Regions from separate parts of the Paenibacillus sp. E194 genome, predicted to be linked through region 2. Evidence: riboswitches for the same ligand, from Rfam matches in the RefSeq annotation. Region 2 holds a riboswitch; each other region holds the start of a gene.
The links. A riboswitch is a leader RNA that binds a small molecule or an ion and turns the genes downstream of it on or off. The one in region 2 is predicted to bind cyclic di-AMP.
Positions count from the first base shown of each region.

Region 1: another riboswitch for cyclic di-AMP. It lies ahead of AZ66_RS14425 (3D domain-containing protein); the one in region 2 lies ahead of AZ66_RS31915 (hypothetical protein).
Region 3: another riboswitch for cyclic di-AMP. It lies ahead of AZ66_RS09720 (3D domain-containing protein); the one in region 2 lies ahead of AZ66_RS31915 (hypothetical protein).

Region 1 covers NZ_JMDX01000092.1:3,445-6,727, forward strand. The annotation lists gene AZ66_RS30620 (polysaccharide deacetylase family protein) at 1-1,122, shown strand, start outside; gene AZ66_RS14425 (3D domain-containing protein) at 1,208-1,918, opposite strand; cyclic di-AMP (ydaO/yuaA leader) riboswitch at 1,928-2,095, opposite strand; gene AZ66_RS14430 (amino acid ABC transporter ATP-binding protein) at 2,342-3,064, opposite strand; gene AZ66_RS14435 (amino acid ABC transporter permease) at 3,057-3,283, opposite strand, start outside.
Region 2 covers NZ_JMDX01000106.1:11,694-14,976, reverse strand. The annotation lists gene dhaK (dihydroxyacetone kinase subunit DhaK) at 1-948, shown strand, start outside; cyclic di-AMP (ydaO/yuaA leader) riboswitch at 1,119-1,248, shown strand; gene AZ66_RS31915 (hypothetical protein) at 1,255-1,581, shown strand; gene AZ66_RS15730 (CAP domain-containing protein) at 1,562-2,113, shown strand; gene AZ66_RS15725 (DUF2785 domain-containing protein) at 2,231-3,064, opposite strand.
Region 3 covers NZ_JMDX01000052.1:17,122-20,404, forward strand. The annotation lists gene AZ66_RS09720 (3D domain-containing protein) at 150-1,277, opposite strand; cyclic di-AMP (ydaO/yuaA leader) riboswitch at 1,595-1,798, opposite strand; gene AZ66_RS09725 (TatD family hydrolase) at 1,992-2,759, opposite strand; gene AZ66_RS09730 (HD domain-containing protein) at 2,788-3,283, opposite strand, start outside.

The DNA.
Region 1 (3,283 bases), on a different contig from region 2:
ACCGGCTGCTTCCATCGCTCGCAGGAAGCAACGCCTCCCATACCCAATCTGCCACCAATCAAGCCAAATCAGTCGGAATCGATCCATTCATCAGCAGACAGTCTGTGGAGACAAGATCGCACTCATCCGGTACCACGTATCTTCAAGGTAGACTCCGTGACTATGCATTCCCCACATGCTAAGGAAAAGCAAGAGAATACAGCTTCATCGGAGCATATTGAGATGCCTAAGTTCACCATAACAGCTGAGCAGGGAGAGCGTGATAATCAGAAAAGTCAGAAGAAAAGACTGGAGTCGCAGCAGGCTGAGCCAGAATCTGGCCAGCAGAAGCAACGTTCTTCCACTTCGACTGAACGCAAGTACATGTGGCAGAAATCAAGCCCGTCGCAATCAGCGGCGCAAGCTTCACAATCATCCCGCTCCAGTATGCATAAGATGAAGAAACAGCATCTCACGATTGCGGAACTGCGGTTGAAGTACCCACATATCTTTAAATTGAATGCGAAGCAGCGTCAAGGAGAACGACAAGTTGCGCTTACCTTCGATGACGCACCGGATAACCGCATTACGCCGCTTGTATTGGATATATTGAAGGAGCACAATATCCGAGCCACTTTCTTTCTCGTTGGCTCTCGTGCCAAGGCATATCCAGGACTCGTCGAGCGGATGGTACGCGAGGGGCATGTGATCGGTAATCATTCGTACAATCATCCATTGTTGACAAAGCTGACGCTACCAGCTTTTGAACACCAGGTGAAGGATACTGAACGCATTATCGAGCAGTCAACCGGATATAAGCCTCGTTACTTCCGTCCGCCATATGGAGAAATCAACGAAGAGCAATTGCGCTGGGCAGGAGATAATGGATACATGGTCGTGAACTGGGATGTAGATACGAACGATTGGCGAGGATTAACCGCTTCACGTATTTTGCAAAATGTGATGCGTGGGGTCCGTCCAGGTTCCATCATTTTGCAGCATGCCAGCGGAAGCACACAAAATGGGTACCTGCATGGTACCGTGAAAGCACTCCCATCAATTATTCAGCAGTTGAGAGATCGGGAATATGAATTCGTCACCTTGCCTGATCTGCTTCAAGATCAGAAGGAAAAGAAGGAATAAGTAAACAAGCCCCGCCATAATGGCGAGGCTTGTTGTTCAATTGCTATTGTAAGTATTTATCTACATCTATTTATAATAGTAGATATTATTTCAACACGTATACTTTAACGTCTTGCACGCCGAATGTGTTGCCTGTCTTCTTGCTTACCGGTACAAATATGTCAACCTTTTTCCCCTTGATTGCACCGCCTGTATCCGTAGCTACAGCAACCATACCGCCTGTCGGCAAGTGTTTGAAATCATATCCCGTAATATACAATTTCGTTCCAAGCGGAATCACTTTTGGATCGACCGCAACTGTGCCTAGTTTCAATGCATTACCCAAAGCATCAACTGCGCCCCATTTGCCGTTTTCACTCGGATGAGCAGTATAGGCTGTTGCGCGCATGCTTATCGTTTTCTTGTATGTCGCTGTACGTCCAGAGGACAATTGAACTACATTTTTAGGAGCAGCTTGTTGCACTGCTGCTTTCTGATTATTCGAAGCCGTTTTGACTGCCTGTCCGTCATTTTTTGCTACACCCAAAGCATTATTGACTGGCATCCCTTCCAATACCGATTTTTGAACAACGGGGCTTGGAAGTTCGATGGAGAGTCCACCATACAGATTTTTCGGATTAATTGTCGGGTTTGCCGACAATACGGATTCAACACTCATGTTGTAATTCTTAGCAATTGAATAGAACGTTTCTCCCTCTTTTACCGTATAAGGCTCAGCCTGTGCCGGCAAAATTTGAAGAATGGACGCAAGTCCAAGTAAAGCTGCAGTAATCGTTAGTGTAATTCTTTTACGCATATGTTCTGTTTTCCTCCTGTGCATTAGCCTGCGGGGTTAGTTGTCGGATTCGGGTCAAGGAGTTCCCCTACGCCATTCCAATTGCGGAATAAGCGATTCACCCCAAGGTGTTCTCAACATATCGAACACCGGTCAATAATCCCCCGTACGGGTGTGTCGTTTCGGCTCGGATTGCATCATATCACAATTTTGTAACCTGTGCGCAGGAATATGATGGTAAGTCTCTGGAACCCGCGCCCCCCAATGGATTGAAGCTTCAAACTTTTTTTATTTCATAACAAATTTGTAATCAGAGATGACATTTTTGTAATCTTTATGTTTCTATCATAGCACATATTTCAGATTTGTAAACGAAAACGCTTACATATTACAACAAGCAATAATAGGCACCCCTTAAGGATGCCTATTCGAACACCTATATATTTACAATACTCTACTTAGAAAATCCTGCGTTCTAGCATGCTTAGGATGGTTAAATAATTGGTCTGGAGAACCTTCCTCCACGATATTGCCGCCATCCATAAATAATATACGATCGCCCACTTCACGTGCGAAGTTCATCTCATGAGTTACGATTACCATCGTCATTCCTTCTGCGGCGAGTGATTTCATGACCTCAAGCACTTCGCCGACCATCTCTGGATCAAGCGCTGATGTCGGCTCATCGAACAGCATCACATGCGGCTGCATAGCAAGCGCTCGCGCAATCGCGATACGCTGCTTCTGTCCACCGGACAGCTGTCTAGGGAATGCCTTGGCCTTATCCGCCAAACCAACCTTGCTAAGCAGCTCCATTGCTAGTTTATTAGCTTCAGCCTCTGGCACATCTTTCACCTTTATTGGAGCAAGGGTAATATTTTGCAGCACGGTCATATGGGGAAATAGGTTGAACGATTGGAATACCATCCCCATTTTTTCACGTGTTTTGTTGATGTTGTGCGACTTGTCTGTGATACACTGATCCTCGAAGCGGATATCCCCTTGTGTCGGAGTTTCCAGCAAATTAATGCAACGCAGGAGAGTACTTTTTCCAGATCCGCTAGGGCCTATGACAACAACCACTTCACCACGGTCAATAGAGACATTTACCCCTTTTAAAATCTCCAATTTATCATACGATTTATGCAAATTTTGAATTTTAATCATGCTCGCTCAACTTCCTTTCCAAACGTGCCACCACTTTCGATAAAGTGAAGGTTAGAATGAGATAGATACACGCCGCTCCAATCAATGGCCCCATCGCTGAATAAATTTTGGCACGTACGATATTCGTTTCAAACATCAAGTCTGCAATCCCGATGGTGCTGACAATTGAAGTCTCCTTAATAATCGTAATAAATTCGTTGCCGATCGCAGGAATGACAT
Region 2 (3,283 bases):
TTGCTGGCGAACGCCGTAGTTCGGGAGATTCATGCACAACAAATTACTCTTGTTAAAGTATTCGTAGGCAACTACATGACAAGTATCGATATGGCTGGCGCGTCGGTGTCGGTTATCCGCTTGGATGAACAGCTTAAGCATTACCTCGAAGCAAGCTGCAATACGCCTGCATTGCAGGTGAGCGGTTCATTTGAACCAATCCATCCTGAGGAGATGTCCGAAGCAGTAACTGCGAGCCACGAGGTATCCTTCACAGTAGAGACGGACGAGGCCTTCTCGAAGGTCGAACATAATGTGTTCACCGTTAATAACTTGATCTATCTAACAGACAAGATGAGTGAAATCATCATTGAAAATGAAGTTCCATTCTGCGAGTTGGATTCACATGCAGGTGATGGCGACTTCGGTATGAGTGTGGCGAAAGGCTTCAAGCAATTGAAAAGAGAATGGTATGACATCATTGCACATCATTCAGACAACATGGGCAGCTTCCTCCATGCTTGCTCGTTAGTTATTATGGAGCATTGCGGCGGCGCTTCCGGCCCAATCTGGGGTTCAGCATTCCGTGCAGCCAGCAAGTTCGCGGGCGAACGCGTAGAATTGACCGTTTCTGAATTTGCACAAATGATGCAAGCAGTTGTTAAAGGCATTCAAGACACGGGCGAGCGCTCATTTGGAAGAGGAGCTGTAGTTGGGGATAAGACACTTGTCGATGCATTGGCTCCATTTGCAGATGCGTGGGTACAGAGTGCGTCTGAGGGCGATGACGTGAAGACTGCTTCTGTGAAAGCAGCAGAGGCTGCTGTTCAAGGTGCAAAGTATACAGAGACAATTGTAGCTCGTATGGGAAGAGCAGGTACGGTTGGCGAACGGAGTCTTGGCTATCCTGATGCTGGTGCCTATGCGCTTGGCGTGATTTTCACAGCGTTGTCCCAAGTGATCAAGTAAGCAGCGAGAGGATTAGGAATAGATCAATTTCCGACCAAATGGAATACTAGAAAAGTAGAACCGGAGTGAGTCTAGCTTACTCCGGTTCTTTGTGTTTGGAAGATATTATAATTAATTACAATATATTTGAAATGATCTCCTGTATTATCCGTGTTAGGATCGGAAACGTACCACAAAACAAGCCGAAGCTCGTCAGAGCGCGGGGGAACCGATTCATTGGGGTGAAGTCGTATAGCGACAGGGGAGTCCACTTTAACCCGAACCCGACAGCTAACCTCGCAGGCTGCAAAGGGAGAGATGTACAGGATGAAGAAGACATTTAAGAAAGTTGTAATTACAAGTGCGATTGCATTGGCACCGGTTATGGCAGCGAACTCTGCTATGGCAGCACCCGTTAGCCCAGTGCAACAGCCGAATCCAATGATGAACTCGAATTGTTCAAACCTGGGTATGAATATGGACTTTGATAAAGTATTCCAAGATAACTCGGAATTGAAGCAAATCTTGTCCAAATGGATGGAAGCCATTCATAAAGAAATTGGGAACAAGCCAATCGTTCCGCCTCCAGTTCAAAAGCCAGAGGTGGACAAGCCGGAAGTAAACAAACCTGAAGTTGAAAAAGCCAGAAGCTAACAAACCTGAAGTTGAGAAACCTGAGGTAGAGAAGCCAGAAATCGAGAAACCTGAAGTTGAAAAGCCTGAGGTTAACAAACCAGAAGTAAACAAGCCAGAAGCTGAAAAACCAGTAACACCTGGTGACAATAAACCAACTACGCCACAAGACAACAACAATGCGAACAGTGACTTCGCTAGCCAAGTTATCGATTTGGTGAACCAAGAACGTGCGAATGCTGGTTTGCAGCCGTTGAAATCCGATGCACAATTGAACAAAGTAGCAATGATCAAGGCGAAAGACATGAATGATAACAACTACTTTGACCATCAATCTCCAACACTTGGCTCCCCATTCGATCTGATGAGAGCACAAGGTGTCAATTTCAATACTGCTGGTGAGAACATTGCCAAAGGCCAACGTAATCCGCAAGAAGTAATGAACGCATGGATGAACAGCGATGGGCACCGCAAGAACATCCTGAGCTCGAGCTTCACTTCCATCGGTGTTGCATACTACAATGGCGTGTGGGTACAAGCATTCACAGGCTAACGAGTTAAGTATGTAGATATCACATCAAGAACCTGCAGGTAAGTGCAGGTCTTTTTTGTATTCATTCAGGCGCTCTACAAGAGAATAACGAGGAATGTAACAGAAATGAAGTTGATCTTATATGTCTCTGTTGAAGACCGGATTCAGTTTCTTTTCAATGTTATACCAATTGTGCCATTCTGTTGTTGGATCGATTAATTCTCTCATTGCTGCACGCATCCATACAGATCGAGCAAAATTTTTAACATTTATGCGTCTACAGCGAAAAATCTCTTTGTCTTCATTGGGCAGCTCTACCTGCATAAGCCACGCGCAATAGGACGTGAACGACAACTTATTAAGCTCAAGCATTGACACGACGGCTGTCGCCATTCGTTCATCTTCCTGTGTTCGCAAGATATGATTCGCATGAAGAAGCATGTGCTCAATCGCACCGAGAAGCTTCGTGCATTCCTCTGGGCCAATGTGTGGAATACGTACACAAGCAGCCATGACATCTGCGATGTGAGCTGGAGCATGAGCCCATCCCTTAACTTCTACATAATCGCGATAATCGTTCTCCTGCATGCAATAATCAACAACTCGCTTCGCAATGTGTTCATATAAAGGCTTGCTTATATAAGGCTGTTGTTCATCACGCTTCAGAAGCAGTGCGAGTAAGAGGGCGGAGAATGTACGTTGGAAGACCGAATCGTTCTCAGCAGTCCCAATTCCTTTGAAAAGCATTTGGTCTGATAACGTCTGATGAAGAAGCTCTGTCAGTTGTCCAGCGGTCAGGATTTTTTGTGTAATCAGCCATTCATACAATATCCCATATGCAAGATCATCCCTCAATTCAGGATCTGTAGAGCCAAGTAGGCTGACTACTTGTTGTACGGCTTCATATTGTTCGATTTCGATTGGTAGCTTATATTGATGCTCCACGATCGAGTGCAGCTGCTGCTTGTCCATGAAATGAATCCCCCCATTAAAGATATGTTTAGGTATTTGTATTCGCTAATGAATAATCATAAAAAGAATGAGATGATCATTTTAACATGATAGGAAAGAAATGTATATGTATACGAATGGTAGTAACGAACGAAATCATGGTTTCTAGCAATACGGTATAGTTAGCAATTGAGGAGGGAATGAATAAGAACCCCCCTGAACATTATCGTTTAGGGGGAG
Region 3 (3,283 bases), on a different contig from region 2:
CCACAAGGCTGCTTCCTAATTCCGCATCCTTCCCTTACTTTCCATTCATAAATAAACAACAAAAGAAGAGGGTGTCCCCTCTTCTTAGCATGACATAAATCATTATTCATTACTATATCCTAATTACACACGGCTGCATACCTTGTGCATTAGTTCGATTCCGGCTTGACTGGGCCAACCACGTATACGGTGTACCCCTTCTTGCGTCCGAACTTGCTGACCGCCTTCTTGCTGTCGAAGTATACATCGATAATTTTCCCCTTGACCGCGCCACCTGTATCTTCAGCACGTCTGAATCCAATCCCTTCGATATATACCCACCAGCCGAGCGGAATGACCTTCGGATCAACCGCGATAGTACGACCTTCTGATACCATCGCGCCAGATGCTGTCTTCGCACCAGCCGATCCCTCAGATTCCGTATACGCCGTCAGTTGAACGTTCTTCAGCACTTTTTTATAGTTAAAATCTTTGTCGCCACTGGAAACATTGTCAGAATCGTCTTCCTGCGCGTTCATTGACAGAACAGCAACTTCCGGTTCCTTCTTCGTTCCGTAGGCTATCACTTGATTCACTTGTTTTGTATGAACGGATTTGTCGACCATCTGCGAATATACGAGCTTACCATCCTCGTACGTTTTCTGTACTTTCTGGACAACCAAGCCTTCTTTTCCATCTTGAACCGTCTTGGTCTTCCCCTTAAGGAGAGTAGCATCTGCCTGCTTCACCACTTGATAAGGAACCTTCACTTTACGCTCTTCCATCTTCTTGCTGACACGAACAATGCGAATGTCCATGTCCTTCGAAATAGAGGCACGCTTAGAAGGGAATACCTTATCTTCAGGATTCACCTGGATTTGCAGCGAAGTTAGTGCATCATGCACCGACTTCTTCGTCGTAAATTGTGTTTCTTTCTTCCCATCCGCTGTAATTTGGATAGGCAAAGCGCGTTCAATAATAACTCGATCTCCATCAGCAATTTCTGCATCAAGCGGCTTCGATACTACATCGTATGCCCCAAGCGCTATCGCATGCTCATCCAAAACATTGCGAAGCGTATCTAGGCGAGTTTCGACTGAACGCTCTTGTCCATCAACGAGCACAGCCACTGTCTTCTTCGTTACATTATACCAAGTCAAGACTGCTATTAATGTGATCACGATTGCTACAGCTGCAATAACGGTGATAACACGTACATTTTCATGCTTCCATCGCAATGCGAGTGACATGCTGGATGATCGGGGTTCATGGGTTTCGTTGTTCACGATCTGTCCCATTTCTCGGTCCTCCTTACATAGTCCCGCCGTCGAGTGCTCTGCATGATTCCATCTGACGCGACTATTTCAAGAATGTTTACGAGAGACTTCACTTGCCATAAACGAGCATGTAATCGTTCAAGACAATGCCGAAATCTCCGTACCAACGTTTCAGTATTGGCTGCTCCCACCTCCTATTTCTTACACCCTATGACGTCTTTATTCTCATTATTCAAAAAAAGAATGTTTGAGAGTAAACAAAAGAAGCCCTTCGTAAGAGGAGACTCTTTCGCGGCTTCCGTAATAGAAACCCAAACGTCAACAGTGTAGGACGCGAGGAACCCTCTCTCGGTACGCTGACGAGGTTAGCTGTCGGGTTCGGGCTTGAGAGTCGCCCTATCGGAACCAACCGGCTCATGGCTCGGTCGTCCCTAATTCACCCCAAGGAATTAATCCGTGTGAATGAACATGTACTCATGTCATGTCGTTCACACTCTGGTTCCCCCGCTCTCCACTTCATGGAGATTAAGCGATACTGAATTAGTTGGAACAATATTGAATTGTGTAATAACATCTGTGAGAAATCATATCGTGTTTGCAATCTTCTTGTAAAGACAGTAGCAATTCCGTTTTTCGCGAAAAATGGTTAAAAAAATGTAACTTAATCCGTTTTTCATAATGAAATCCACTTATTTTATGGCCGATGTCTTTTTTTCACTTGTTTTTGGCCCGTTTTCACGTGATGTCAAAACATGTCATAGCATTTTGAGTCGTCATTCTGCAAAATTCTTCAAATTCCATACCCTTCAGCTCTGCTGCAACCTCTGCAACAAGACGCACATATGCGGACTCATTACGCTTGCCTCGGAACGGATGGGGAGTCAAATAGGGGGAATCTGTCTCCACAAGCAATCGGTCATTCGGAACCTTAACAAGTACTTCTTTCGGCTGTTTTGCATTTTTAAACGTAACGGGTCCTCCAAATGAAAGGTAGAAGCCCATATCCAGACACATCTTCGCTGTTTCCCAGCTACCTGAGAAGGAGTGCATGATGCCCCCTACTTCGTGAGCCTTCTCCTCGCGCAAGATGCGGATTACATCTTCGTGCGCCTCACGATTATGAATAATGATCGGCATCTTCAATTCTCGCGCCAACCCAATTTGCTCGCGGAATACACGGTGCTGAACATCCTTCGGAGAAGTATCCCAGTGATAGTCCAGTCCGATCTCGCCAATCGCCACAACCTTCTCATGTTCCGTTAGCTTGGCGATCCAGTCTATATCCTCCGGCTTCATCGTTATCGCATCTACCGGATGCCAGCCCACAGCTGCATAGATGAACTCATATTTCTCCGCCAACGCCATCGTCGTCGGGATCGTCTCTCGATTGAACCCGATGTTAACCATACGGGTCACCCCTTGTTCAACGGCCCGTGTGATAACCTGATCGCGATCCTCGTCAAAATTGCTGCTGTCTAAATGCGTATGCGTATCAAATAACACGTTTATGCGCTCCTTCTTGTAAATCGATCTAATGGTTGCGGCGTATAAACATACGCCTTGTATCTTCCGTAAGGTGATTCGAGACTTCTAGAAGCTTGTCCATTGGGAAATAGATATAGTGTTTTCCACGGCGAATGCCGCTAATGGAACGTACAATATCCGATTTCTTGGACAGCTCTACAATTTGCTGATCCCGTCCCCATAGCATAATATGTTGCTGTGAACGGGCATCTCCCTTTCGATATACATCATAGGGCTTGTCGAAGGGGGAATCGAACATAAGTTCATAGTTTGGATCAAGCCCAATTTGCGACCACTCTGCCCGCAATTGTTCCTGTAAATCGTCATCCATCTGTTCGATTTCAATATATTTATATAGTTTACGCTCCATGAATCGCTGGCACAAGTCAACGAGACGTTCATCCTTCTCCCTTGTCCACTGCATGAATGCGGTCTGCACAAATGCCTCATCCATTTGGACATATTGTTCCGTCGTAATCGTTCCTTCAAATAAAGAATCTAGT